DNA from 3 places in the Streptomyces sp. NPDC016640 genome. Region 3 is predicted to be linked to each of the others. Evidence: riboswitches for the same ligand, from Rfam matches in the RefSeq annotation. Region 3 holds a riboswitch; each other region holds the start of a gene.
The links. A riboswitch is a leader RNA that binds a small molecule or an ion and turns the genes downstream of it on or off. The one in region 3 is predicted to bind cobalamin.
Positions count from the first base shown of each region.

Region 1: another riboswitch for cobalamin. It lies ahead of ACF07S_RS21430 (ABC transporter substrate-binding protein); the one in region 3 lies ahead of ACF07S_RS29680 (cobalamin biosynthesis protein).
Region 2: another riboswitch for cobalamin. It lies ahead of ACF07S_RS22025 (FecCD family ABC transporter permease); the one in region 3 lies ahead of ACF07S_RS29680 (cobalamin biosynthesis protein).

Region 1 covers NZ_JBIBRG010000010.1:123,976-128,166, forward strand. Annotated here, with positions in the region: gene ACF07S_RS21415 (ATP-grasp domain-containing protein) at 1-397, shown strand, start outside; gene ACF07S_RS21420 (MFS transporter) at 390-1,658, shown strand; gene ACF07S_RS21425 (class I SAM-dependent methyltransferase) at 1,627-2,376, shown strand; cobalamin riboswitch at 2,428-2,610, shown strand; gene ACF07S_RS21430 (ABC transporter substrate-binding protein) at 2,638-3,663, shown strand; gene ACF07S_RS21435 (FecCD family ABC transporter permease) at 3,660-4,191, shown strand, end outside.
Region 2 covers NZ_JBIBRG010000010.1:258,369-262,559, forward strand. Annotated here, with positions in the region: gene ACF07S_RS22020 (ABC transporter ATP-binding protein) at 1-425, opposite strand, end outside; gene ACF07S_RS22025 (FecCD family ABC transporter permease) at 425-1,528, opposite strand; cobalamin riboswitch at 1,630-1,770, opposite strand; gene ACF07S_RS22030 (TauD/TfdA family dioxygenase) at 1,815-2,606, opposite strand; gene ACF07S_RS22035 (MFS transporter) at 2,624-3,931, opposite strand.
Region 3 covers NZ_JBIBRG010000018.1:58,531-62,721, forward strand. Annotated here, with positions in the region: gene ACF07S_RS29670 (anion permease) at 1-1,220, shown strand, start outside; gene ACF07S_RS29675 (hypothetical protein) at 1,252-1,473, shown strand; cobalamin riboswitch at 1,633-1,774, shown strand; gene ACF07S_RS29680 (cobalamin biosynthesis protein) at 1,893-2,834, shown strand; gene ACF07S_RS29685 (cobyric acid synthase) at 2,831-4,191, shown strand, end outside.

The sequences.
Region 1 (4,191 bases), on a different contig from region 3:
CGGCGAGGGGCTGTGCCGGGCGCTCGGCGTCAACGTGTACGAGGCGATGATCGAGGCCGCGCTGGGCCGCCGCCCCGCCTTGATGGACGTCGAACCGCCCGGCGGCCCGGCCGTGGCCTTCGTCCTGGGCTACCCGGCCGCGCCCGGCGTGTTCACCGGCGTCGCCGGGCTCGACCGGCTGGCGGACATGCCGGGCTCGCCCGCCTGGTACCCGGTCAAGTCGGTCGGTGACCGCGTCGAGCACCTGGACGACAGCCGCGGGTACGCGGGCATCGTCTACGCCGAGGCCGAGACCGCCGAACTCGCCACGCACCGGGCGGTGGCCGCCGCGGGCGCCCTGCGCGTCCTCACCGCGCCGTTCCCCGAGCCGGCCCGCCCGGAGACCTCCGGTGGGTGAACGCGCCCGGCGGGAGGGGACGTCGCGGGGGACGCTGTTCCCGCTCGACGGTCCGCTGCGCTTCCTGCTGCTCAGCTCGTTCCTGATCCCGCTCGGCAGTTTCATGGTCCTGCCGTTCATGTCGGTGTTCCTGCACGAACGGCTGGGGATGGGCCTCGGCGCGGTCGGCGTCGTGCTGGCCGTGGCGTCCCTCGTGCAGTTCTCCGGCGGCGTCGTCGGCGGGGCGCTGGCGGACCGGATCGGGCTGCGCCGCACGATGCTCTGGGCGCTGGTCGTGCGCACGGCCGGATTCGCCGGCTTCCTGGCGGCGCTGCGCTGGCCGCCGCTGGCCGTCGGCGCGCTGGTCCTCACCTGCTGCGGCGCCGCGCTCTACCTGCCCGCCAACAAGGCGTACCTGGTGCACGGCGTGGACGAGGAGCGCCGCCCGGCGTTCCTGTCGGCGGGCAACGCGGCGCTCAACGCGGGCATGGCGGTGGGCCCGTTGGTGGCCGGGCCCTTCGTGCTGTCCTCGCCCGGCCATCTGTTCGCGGTCGTCACCGGGCTGTTCCTCGCGGTCGCCGCGGGCCACGCACGGCTCCCCGAAGTGGGCGAGGACCGCCGCCCGTCCGCCGCGGGCACCGCCCGGCCGGGCCTGCTGACCGGCGTGGCCGTCCTGCCGTTCGCCGCCAACGCACTGGCGTTCTACCTCTACTTCCACTTCCAGCACTTCCTGGCGGTGTACGCCGTCGAGCGTGCCTCCGGCGCCTTCTACAGCATGGTGCTGCTGCTCTGCTTCTCCCTGGTCATCATCGTGCAGCCGCTCGCGTCCGGCCTGATCCGGCGGATGCCGTACGCCCTCGCCCTGGCCGCCGGTTTCACGGCGCTGGGAGCCGGGCTGGCCGTGCTGGCGGCCGGTACCCGGACGGCGCTCCTGGCGGGCGGGGCGCTGATCACCCTGGGCGACATCGTGCTGTTCCTGAAGAACGACCTGGAGGCACTGCGCCACAGCCCCCGTTCCGACGCCGTGGTCTTCGGCCAGCAGCGGCTGGCCGCGGGCCTGGGCGCCTGCGCGAGCGGAGTGCTGGGCGGTCAGCTCTACGGCCTGGGCGAACGCGCCGGTCACACCGGGTCGTTCTGGCTGCTCGCCGCCGCGCAGTGCCTGCTGCTTCCCCCTCTCCTGCTGACGCTGCGCCGCTTCGCGGCCCGGCGTCCCCTCCCCCACGGCGACGACGAAGGAGCACTGACACCGCATGACACGGACGGGCGGATTCCAGGACGATGACTTCTGGACCGAGTTCCACGACTTCCTCTTCTCCGAACAGCGCCACGCCCAGGCCGAGGAGCTGCTGGACACCTCTCCCCTGCTGGCCTTCGCGCCCGGGTCCCGGGTGCTGGACCTGTGCTGCGGGCCGGGGGTGTTCACCGTGCCGCTCGCCCTTCGCGGCCACCGGGTGACCGGGGTGGACCTCAGCCCGGCCATGCTGGAGCGCGCGCGCGAGCGGGCGGCGGACGCCGGCGCCCGCGTCACCCATGTGCGGGCCGACGCACGCCGGTTCGAGCAGCCGGGCGGCTTCGACGTCGTCCTCAACATGTTCACGTCCTTCGGGTACTTCGAGGACCCCGCCGACAACGCGCGCGTGCTGCGCGTCATGCACGACTGCCTGGCGGCCGGCGGCACCCTCGTCCTGGACCTCGCCGGCAAGGAACTGCTGGCCCGCAGGGTCACCCCGCCCAAAGTGGTGCGGCGCGGTGACGACCTGATGGTGCAGACCGACACCGTGCTGGACGACTGGGCGCGGTTGCGCAGCGACTGGGTGCTGGTCCGGGGCGAGCGGGTGACGCGCGCCACACTGGTGTGGTTCGTGTACAGCGCGGTGGAGTTGCGGCGGATGGCCGAGGAGGCGGGGTTCGAGCACGTGGAGGTCTTCGGCGGCTTCGACGGCCGTCCCTACGACGAGAACGCGGACCGGCTCGTCCTGCGGGCGGTCCGCGGAGGCTGACGGCTGCCGGGCGCGCGGGGTGATCCGCGCGCCCTTTCACCTCCGGGCCGGGGAACCGTACTATCACCAGGTCATCGCCGCGACGGGAGACAGGAAGCCGGTGCGAATCCGGCACGGTCCCGCCACTGTGACCGGGGAGTGCACCCCCTCGACACGCCACTGCGCGCCGCGCGGGAAGGCCGGGGGAACGTCGATCCGGGAGTCAGGACACTGGCCTGTCGCGGGCCCGTTCCGAGGAGCGCGGACTCCAGGAGGCTTCACGTGTCCCCCCTGCTCATCCCTGCCCGCACACGCCGGTCCCTGCGCGCCGCGGTCGCGGCCGTCGTCCTGCCGGCGACCCTGCTGACCGCCGGCTGCGGCCCGTCCGGCGACGGCGCGCACGAAGGGAGGGCCGCCGCGGCGGCCCCCGAGGGTTTTCCCGTCACCATCGACAACTGCGGTGTGCGCACGACGTACGACAGGCCGCCGGCCCGGGTGGTCACCATCCACCAGCACCCCGCCGAGCTGATGCTCGCCCTGGGCCTGAAGGACCGCATGGTCGGCACCGCCTTCCCCGACTCGGCCGTCCTGCCCGAGCTGAGGCGGGACTTCGAGGAGGTACCGCAACTGGCCGAGAGGGAACCGTCCTTCGAGGCCGTGCTGGACGCCGAACCCGATCTCGTCTACGGCGGCTACGGCAGCGCCTTCGCCGAGAACGAGGGCCGCTCCCGCACGGCATTCGCCGACGCCGGCATCGACACCCACCTCAACCGCGAGTACTGCGGCGAGAAGCGGGTGACGATGGAGGACACCTACGCCGAGATCCGCACCGTCGGCCGGATCTTCGGCGTCCCCGGCCGGGCCGAGCGGCTGGTCGCCGATCTGCGGAGCCGGGTGGGCGAGGCCGCCGCCGCGGTCGGGGGCGAGCCCGAGGTGCCCGTCTTCGTGTACGACAGCGGCGACAAGAGCGCCTTCACCGCGGGCGGCAGGAGCCTGGGCACCGAGCTGATCCGGCTGGCCGGCGGCCGCAACGTGTTCGGCGACCTCGACGACGTCTTCGGGGACGTCTCCTGGGAGCAGGTCGTCGAACGCCGGCCCGAGGTCATCGCCGTCTACGACTACGCCGGCGCCGGAAGCGTCGAGCGGAAGAAGGAGTTCCTGCGCTCCCAGCCGGCCCTCGCCGACGTGCCCGCCGTGCGCAACGAGCGGTTCGTCGTCCTGCCGCTGACCTCCACCCTGGTCGGCATCCGCTCGGCCTACGCCGTCGAGGACCTGGCCCGCGGACTGCACCCCGGGAGCTTCCGGTGACCCGCCCCGCCGTCGAGGCGCCCGCCGGGCCGGCCGCGCCGCCCGAGACGTCCGCCGGGCGGGCGACAACGGGCCGCACGTCCCTGGTCGTCACGCTCGTCGTCCTGGCCGCGCTGCTCGGGGCCTCCGCCACGGCGGGCCTGGCGATCGGCTCGGTGGAGGTGCCGCCCGGCCAGGTGTGGGACATCGTCACGCACGCGCTGGGCGCCGGCCGGACGGCGCCCGAGTGGTCGCGGGCGCGCGAGACGATCGTGCTGGACGTGCGGGCGCCGCGCGTGCTGCTCGGCGCGGTGACCGGCGCCGGGCTGGCGGTCGTGGGCACCGCGCTGCAGGCCCTGGTGCGCAACCCGCTCGCCGAGCCCTACCTCCTGGGGGTCTCCTCCGGGGCGTCCCTCGGCGCGGTCGCGGTGATCGTCTTCGGGGTCGGCGTGTTCGGGCCGCTGTCGCTGTCGGCCGCCGCGTTCACGGGCGCGCTGGGCGCGCTGCTGCTCGTCTACGCCACCGCCCGCACCGGCGGACGCATCTCCT
Region 2 (4,191 bases), on a different contig from region 3:
CCGCCGGAGAGCGTGAGGAAGCCCCGGTCGGCCAGATGGCCGGCGCCGACTCCCTCCAGCGCGGCGGCACACGCGCGCCGGTCCTCGCCGGTCTCCCGGGTCACCGAACCCTGGTGCGGCAACCTGCCCATGGCCACGACCTCGGCCACGGTGAAGTCGAACTCCGCGACCGCTTCCTGTGGAAGGGCCGCGAGCCGGCGGGCGCTTTCTCGCGTGTTCAAGGCCAGCAGGTCGTCGCCGTCGAGGCGTATCGCACCAACCGTGGGGCGCAGGGCCCGGTAGACGCATCGCAACAGGGTCGACTTGCCGCTGCCGTTGGGCCCGACGAGCCCCACGAACTGGCCGCTGCCCGCCCGCAGCGATACGTCCTCCACCAGCCGCGTGCCGGAGATCTCCACGGTCACCGTGTCGATGTCGACCTGCATCACACGCCCCCGAAGGTGTAGGTGCGGCGGCGCATGAGCAGGACGAAGCACGGCACACCGATCGCCGCCGTCAGGACGCCCAGCGGCAGTTCGGCCGGGGCGAGCACCACGCGCGACAGGACGTCGACCCAGATCAGCAGCACGGCACCGGCCGGGGGCGCGACGGCCAGCAGCCGGCGGTGGTCCGCCCCGACCAGCATCCGGGCGGCGTGCGGCACCATCAGGCCCACGAAGCCGATCGCCCCGCTGACCGCGACCACCGCCCCGGTGACGGCGGCGGTCGTCAGGAAGAGTTCCTTGCGCAGCCGGCCGGGGTCCACCCCCAGCGCGGCAGCGGTCTCGTCACCCATCGCCAGGGCGTTCAGGCGCCGGGCCGAGAAGCCGAGGTGGGCGAGGCCGCCGAGCACCGCGCCCGCGGCGACCGGCACGGAGGACCAGCTCGCACCGCCCAGACTGCCGAGCAGCCACATCATCGCGGACCGGGCCGCCTCACCGTGCTCGGCGGCGAACACCATGAACGTGGTCACGGCCGAGAAGCCGTAGTACATGGCGGTACCGGTCAGCACGAGCCGGAGCGGTGTCAGCCCCCGCGGGGTCCGGGCGATCGCGTACACCAGCGTCATGGCCGCGAGCGCGGAGAGGAACGCCGCCGTGGACAGCGCCCAGACACCGAGCGCGCCGAAGGCGCCGAAGATGAGCACGGCGTTGGCGCCGACGCCCGCGCCGGAGGAGATGCCGAGGACGAACGGGTCCGCGAGCGCGTTGCGGACCATGGCCTGGACGGCGACGCCCACGGCCGCCAGACCGGCGCCGACCACCGCGGCCAGCACGGCGCGCGGGAAGCGCAGTTCCCACACGATGGTGTAGGAGGAGACCTCGTCCGGAGCTATGAGCCCACCGGTCAGCCCCGCCCAGAGGTAGTGCAGCGCCTCGCTCCAGGAGAGCCCCGACGCCCCGGTACTCGCCCCACAGACCAGGGAGACGGGGAGCGCGACACACAGACCGGTCACGAGCAGGGGCAACGGGACGCGCCGGGGCGGTGGGGGCCCGCCGCTCGTGGTGCGGTGCGGTACGGCGGGTATGGGGTCGCGGAGCGTGGCCACAGGCGGATCGCTTTCGCCTCGGGCCGTGCACCTGCGTGATCGAAGGAGCGGGCCCGGGCGCTGGACCCCGTGCGCAGCACCTCTCGCAGTCCACGGCGATTGACAGGGGCTTCACCACCGCGGGTGATCGGGCTCACGGAATCCCGTACGGGATTCCGCCTACCGTTGCGGGTCAGCGCCGGACTTCGACCGGACTTCCCCCACGAGGCGCTTGCAGCCTAGCGTGTGTTCCCACGCCTTCTCCCCCTGGGGGGCGCAGGTTTGCGCCACCGCGGTGGGGACACGTTCAGCGGGCGTCGGCCGTGCGCAGGGTGAGGATGCGGACGGTGCGCTCACCGGTGTGCGCGTCGCGGCCGTGCCAGCAGCGGTAGTTGTCGAGGACGAGGATGTCGCCCTCGGCGAGCCGGAAGCGCGGTAGGGCCGGTTCGAGGGCGTGCACCGTCTCGTCGAAGCGGGCCAGCATGGCGCGTACCCGGTCGGTGTCCGGGTCGCGGTGCAGGGGCACGGCCCCGTCGGTGCGGCGGACGACGCGACGGCCGGTGCGGGTGTACTCGACGTGCCGGGCGACGCGTGGGGTGGCGGGAAGTCCGCGCGTCCCCGCCCACTCGCCGTACAGGTCGACGTCGGTACCGGTGAGGAAGTCCAGGAGGGCGGGGTCGGTCGACGCCAGGCCGTCGACGAGGCCGTACGCGTCGAGCGCGAAGGAGTCGCCTCCGCGGGGAGCGGGCCGGACGCACTGGATCAGGACGTGGTCCTCGTCGGGGTGCCGCCGCCTGCCGGGTACGCCGCCGACGTCGACGACGAGGTCGAAGCTGTCGGCGTGCAGGTGGACGGGGCCGGCGTCACGGGAGGTGCGCACGCGGTGCGGATACAGCTCCCGCAGACGGCTGCCCAGGGTGCGGGCCGCGGCGACGGCGAGGGCGTCGGCTGTGTTCTCGTAACCGGTGAGGACGACGGCTCCGTCCCGTGACAGGAGGGTGCGGGCCTCCTGCTCCCGTTCGCCGGCCACCCGGCCGGGGACGAGGCCCGAAGGCGTGGGGGGAGCAGACGGCTGGGTGCTGTGGCTGAGTGAGTGCATGACCCGAGACTGCCGCATCAGGCGGCGCTCCCGGCTTTCCCCTCGGCTCCGGACGGCGCCTCGGGCCTGCGGGAGAAGTGGCGGGCGCTGGGCACCAGGGCGGCGACGGCCGGGGCGGCGAAGCAGGTCAGTGCGCAGACCGCGAGGACGGCGCGGGTGCCGAAGGCGTCGATGGCCGGCGCGATGAGGACGAGCCCGACCGGGGCGAGGCCGTAGGAGAGCAGGAAGTCCAACGAGGAAACCCGGGCGAGCTTGTCCGGTGCGACCTCGCGCTGGGTCGCGGTGAACCACGGCACGTTGAACAGCTCGATGCCGATGCCGGCGACGGCGTAGGCGGTCATCACCACCACGGGGTGCACGGGGACCATCAGGCTCAGCGGGGCGAAGCCGTAGGCGGCGAGGCCCGCCAGAGCGGTCCAGCCCGCCGATCGCGGGCGCCAGCGGGCGACGAGCAGGGCCGCGGCCAGCGCACCGGCGGTGTAGGCGGTCATCGCACCCGCGAGCACGACCTCGGTGCCGTACTCGTCGCGGCTGACCAGGGGCAGGGCGACGCCGGTCGCGGAGTAGCCGGTGGCTATGACGGCCGTCAGGGCCGCCAGTCCGGCGACGAACCACGGGTGCCTGCGGGCTTCACGGACGCCGTCGGCGAACTCGGCCAGGAACGACACCCGTTGGGGACGTTCGGCGCAGGGAGCGCCCTCGGTCCCGGTGCCGGCATGTGCGCCCGGTCCGGGCAGGAGGGCGGCGACGAGCCACAGCAGGCCGATGCCGAGCAGCAGGGCGCGGGTGCCGAGGAACACGGCGAGCAGGGCGGTCAGTGAAGGCCCCGTCAGGGTGGTGACCCTGACCGCGAGCGTCATGGCGGCGTTGGCCTGCTGCCTGCGGCCGGCATCGACGACCTCGGCGGTCAGGGCCTGGAAGGCGGGCCGGCAGGCGCCCTGACCCGCGCCGGCCAGGGCGGCGGCCGACGCCATCAGCAGGACCGAGCGGCCGAGTCCGGCGGCGATCAGCGGTGCCGCGACTCCCGCCGCCAGTCCCGCCCACAGCACGACGCCCCGGCGGGAGTGCCGGTCGGCCAGTACTCCGGCGACGGGCACCGCGGCGAGGAATCCCGCGGTGCGTGCCGCGAGCAGCAGGCCGAGATCGGTGACGTCGAGCGTGCGGTCGAGCACCGCGAACCCCAGCACGAACGGCAGGGCCCAGGTCGCCAGACCCGAGGCTGTGGCGCCCGTCCAGAGCCGTAGGAAGGCGGCGTCGAGCAGGAGGGGCCGCTGCTTTCCGGGGGTGTCCTCCGACGCCGTGGTCGGTATGAGTGGGGTCGGCACGTCGTGACGCTCCTGTCGTTCGTGGACCTGGTCGGATGGTGCGCGGCCGCGGCCGGACCGGCTTCGGGGGCGACCCGTGGTCCCGCCGACCACAGGCGCGCTCGGGGCCGTTGGCGGCTGCCGGCACACGGCGGAGTGTCCGAGCCCGCCACCGCGTCACCCCCCGGGGGGCTAGCGTGATGAAAATCGTTGTCGCTAGAGTAGCCGCCAACCCGACCGAGCTCCCTGCATGATCGGCATCACGGCCTCTTCCAGACCGG
Region 3 (4,191 bases):
TGGTAACCGCACTCGCGTTCGATTTCACGAACGGTTTCCACGACACCGCGAACGCGATGGCGACGACCATTTCGACCGGTGCGCTCAAGCCCAAGGTCGCGGTGGCCATGTCCGCCGTGCTGAACCTCGTGGGCGCCTTCCTCTCGGTGGAGGTCGCCAACACGATCTCCAAGGGCCTCGTCGACGAGGCCGGCATCCGTCCCGAGGTCATCTTCGCCGCACTGGTCGGCGCGATCCTCTGGAATCTCCTGACCTGGCTGGTCGGTCTGCCGTCCAGTTCCTCGCACGCCCTGATGGGCGGGCTGATCGGCGCCACCGTCGCCTCCGCCGGGTTCGGCGCGGTGCACGGCGACGTCCTCGTCACCAAGGTCCTGATCCCCGCGATCGCCGCCCCGCTGGTGGCCGGCCTCGCCGCGATGATCGCCACCCGCCTCACCTACCGCCTGGGCAGGAAGGCCGACGGCAAGGCCTCCGAGAAGGGCTACCGCGCCGGGCAGATCGCCTCCGCCGGCCTGGTCTCGCTGGCCCACGGCACCAACGACGCCCAGAAGACGATGGGCATCATCACCCTCGCCCTGGTCGCCGGCGGCACCCTCGCCCCCGACTCCGACCCGCCCCTGTGGGTCATCCTCTCCGCGGGCGTCGCCATCGCGCTCGGCACCTACCTCGGCGGCTGGCGCATCATCCGTACCATGGGCAAGGGCCTGACCGACCTCCGGCCGCAGCAGGGCTTCGCCGCCCAGACCAGCGCCGCGACGGTCATCCTGGCCTCCTCGCACCTCGGCTTCTCGCTGTCCACCACGCACTCCGTCTCCGGCTCCGTGATGGGCGCGGGCCTGGGCCGCAAGGGCGGCGTGGTCCGCTGGTCGACGGCCACCCGGATGTTCGTCGCCTGGGGCCTGACGCTGCCGGCGGCGGCCCTGGTCGCGGCGGTCGCCGAGTGGGTCTGCGGCTTCGGCTCCTGGGGCACCGCCCTCGTGGCCGTCTTCCTGATCGCCTCCAGCGCGGCGATCTGGAAGCTGTCCCGGCGCGAGGTCGTCGACCACACCAACGTCAACGACCACGGCGTCCCCGGCGAGGAGCAGCCCGGCGTGGTGACCCAGGCCATCGCCGCGGTGACCCCGCCCCCGGTCGGCACCGTGCCGGAGGAGCTCGCCGCCACCATCCCGGCCCCCTCGTCCACCGACCCGGCCGCCCCGCCGGCCAGGACCGCCGTCTGACCGCGTCCCGGCACGAAGGAAGAAGAGCACCATGAAGATCGACTGGGCGGCCCTCGGCTCCGTCTTCGGCGTCAGCCTCGTGGCCACCGTGGTCCTGGTGGCCCTGTTCACCCTGGGCATCAACGGCCTGTCCCGCCAGGAGCGGGCCGCCGCCGAGGGCCGGTCCGCCACCCTGGCGGTCACCGGCGCCTACGCCTGCTTCGCGGCGTGCGCGGCGGCGGTGGCCTACGGCATCTACCTGATCGTGGCCTGATCCTCGTCACGGATCGTCACCGTCCGAGCGGGCGGTGCGGGAGCCCCGGCCCCGCACCGCCCGCTCGTGCGCACGAACCCGGCACACGCGGTTCACCCACCGGAACCTCCTGTGGGCCTCGGCACACTTCAGCCTCGCAGGTCAACGCCAGGTTGACGGCTCTTCCGGGGCCGTGGTGGACTGCCTCAGCCATTACGGCGGCAGGAGAGGAAGCCGGTGCGAGTCCGGCGCGGTCCCGCCACTGTCACCGGGGTCACCACCCCGGGAGCCAGGAACTCTCACCGCCGGTCTCGTCGAATCAGGGCGCGGACACCCTGAGTGAGGACCCATCGCCATGCGCGGCAGCCTGTTGAGGTCGACCAGCCGAGCCCCGTCCCGTCCCGGGGCCGTTCCCGGCGGACGCCCGGCCGGCTGAACCCATGGGTGCCGATCGCGTCTTCGCGTACGGCGCCGCCGCCGGCCTCCTCGGCGACCTGCTCCTCGGCGATCCCCGCCGCGGGCATCCGGTCGCCGCGTTCGGGCGGGCCGCGGCCGCCGTGGAGCGGGTGCTGTGGCGGGACGACCGGGGCCGGGGCGCCGTGCACACCGCCGTGTGCGTCGGCGGGGCCGTCGCGCTGGGGGGCCTCGCCGCCCGCTGCGTACGCTCCTCCCCCGCCGCCTCCGTCGCCCTGACCGGTGCCGCCACCTGGGCCGTCGTCGGCGGCACCTCGCTGGCCCGTGAGGCGCGGGCCGTCGGGCGGGCCCTGGAGGCCGGGGACGTCGAGGCCGCCCGGGCGCGGCTGCCGCACCTGTGCGGCCGGGATCCGCAGGCCCTGGACGCCGACGGGATCGCCCGCGCGGTGGTCGAGTCCGTCGCCGAGAACACCTCCGACGCCGTGGTGGGTGCCCTGGTGTGGGGCGCCGTCACCGGGGTGCCGGGGCTGCTCGGGTTCCGCGCCGTCAACACGCTGGACGCGATGGTCGGCCACAAGTCCCCCCGCTACCGCCGCTACGGCTGGGCCTCCGCCCGCCTCGACGACGTCGCCGGCTGGCCCGGGGCACGGCTGACCGCCGTACTCGCCGCGCTCTGCGGGCCCGACCCGCGGGGCGCCGTACGGGCGTGGCGCGCGGACGCGGCGAAGCACCCGAGCCCCAACGCCGGGCCCGTGGAGGCGTCCTTCGCGGGCGCCCTCGGCGTGCGGCTCGGCGGCACGCTCTCCTACGGCGGGCGGGTCGAGCACCGGCCCGTGCTCAACGGCGGCGGCCGTGCCGTGGCCGTGGCCGACATCGACCGGGCGGTACGGCTCTCGCGGCGGGTCGGCTGGCTCGCGCTCGGGGCCGGGGCCGTCGCGCGGCTCGTCGTGAAGGGACGTACCTCATGAGCGGTGGAGGTCTGCTCGTCGCCGGGACCACCTCGGACGCCGGCAAGAGCGTGGTGACCGCCGGGATCTGCCGGTGGCTGGTGCGGCAGGGGGTCAGGGTCGCGCCGTTCAAGGCGCAGAACATGTCGCTGAACTCCTTCGTGACCCGGGAGGGCGCCGAGATCGGGCGGGCCCAGGCCATGCAGGCCCAGGCCTGCCGGGTGGAGCCGGCCGCGCTGATGAACCCGGTGCTGCTCAAACCGGGCGGCGAGCAGTCCAGCCAGGTCGTCCTGATGGGCAGACCGGTCGGCGAGATGAGCGCGCGCGGCTACCACGGAGGACGCCAACAGCATTTGCTGGCAACGGTGTTGGAGTGCCTGGAGCAATTGCGGGGCACGTATGACGCGGTGATCTGTGAGGGGGCCGGCAGCCCGGCCGAGATCAACCTGCGGCGGACGGACATCGTGAACATGGGCATCGCCAGGAACGCCGGGCTCCCCGTGCTCGTCGTCGGTGACATCGACCGGGGCGGCGTCTTCGCGTCGTTCTTCGGTACCGTCGCCCTGCTGTCCCGGCAGGACCAGGAACTGGTCGCCGGGTTCCTGGTGAACAAGTTCCGGGGTGACGTGTCGCTGCTGGAGCCGGGCCTGGAGATGCTGCACGGCCTGACCGGACGGCGGACGTACGGCGTGCTGCCCTTCCGGCACGGCCTCGGCATCGACGAGGAGGACGGACTCCGCGTGTCGCTGCGCGGTGCCGTACGGGAGTCCGTGGTGGCCGCGCCGGTCGGCGAGGACGTGCTGCGGGTCGCCGTGTGCGCGGTGCCGCTGATGTCCAACTTCACGGATGTGGACGCGCTCGCCGCCGAACCGGGTGTCGTGGTGCGGTTCGTGGACCGGCCCGAGGAACTGTCCGACGCCGACCTGGTGGTCGTGCCGGGGACCCGCGGGACCGTGCGCGCCCTGGAGTGGCTGCGGGAGCGCGGACTCGCGGACGCGCTGCTGCGGCGGGCGGCCGAGGGCCGGCCCGTGCTCGGGATCTGCGGCGGCTTCCAGATCCTCGGCGAGCGGATCGAGGACGACGTGGAGAGCCGGCGGGGACGGGTCGACGGGCTCGGACTGCTGCCCGTGCGGGTGCGGTTCGCCCGCGAGAAGACCCTCACCCGGCCGGAGGGCGAAGCCCTCGGGGAACGGGTCGAGGGGTACGAGATCCATCACGGCCTCGCCGAGGTCCTCGGGGGAGAGCCCTTCCTGGACGGCTGCCGGGTCGGCCAGACCTGGGGCACGCACTGGCACGGCTCGCTGGAGTCGGACGGATTCCGGCGGGCCTTCCTGCGCGAGGTGGCCGCCGCCGCGGGGCGCCGCTTCGTGCCGGCCCC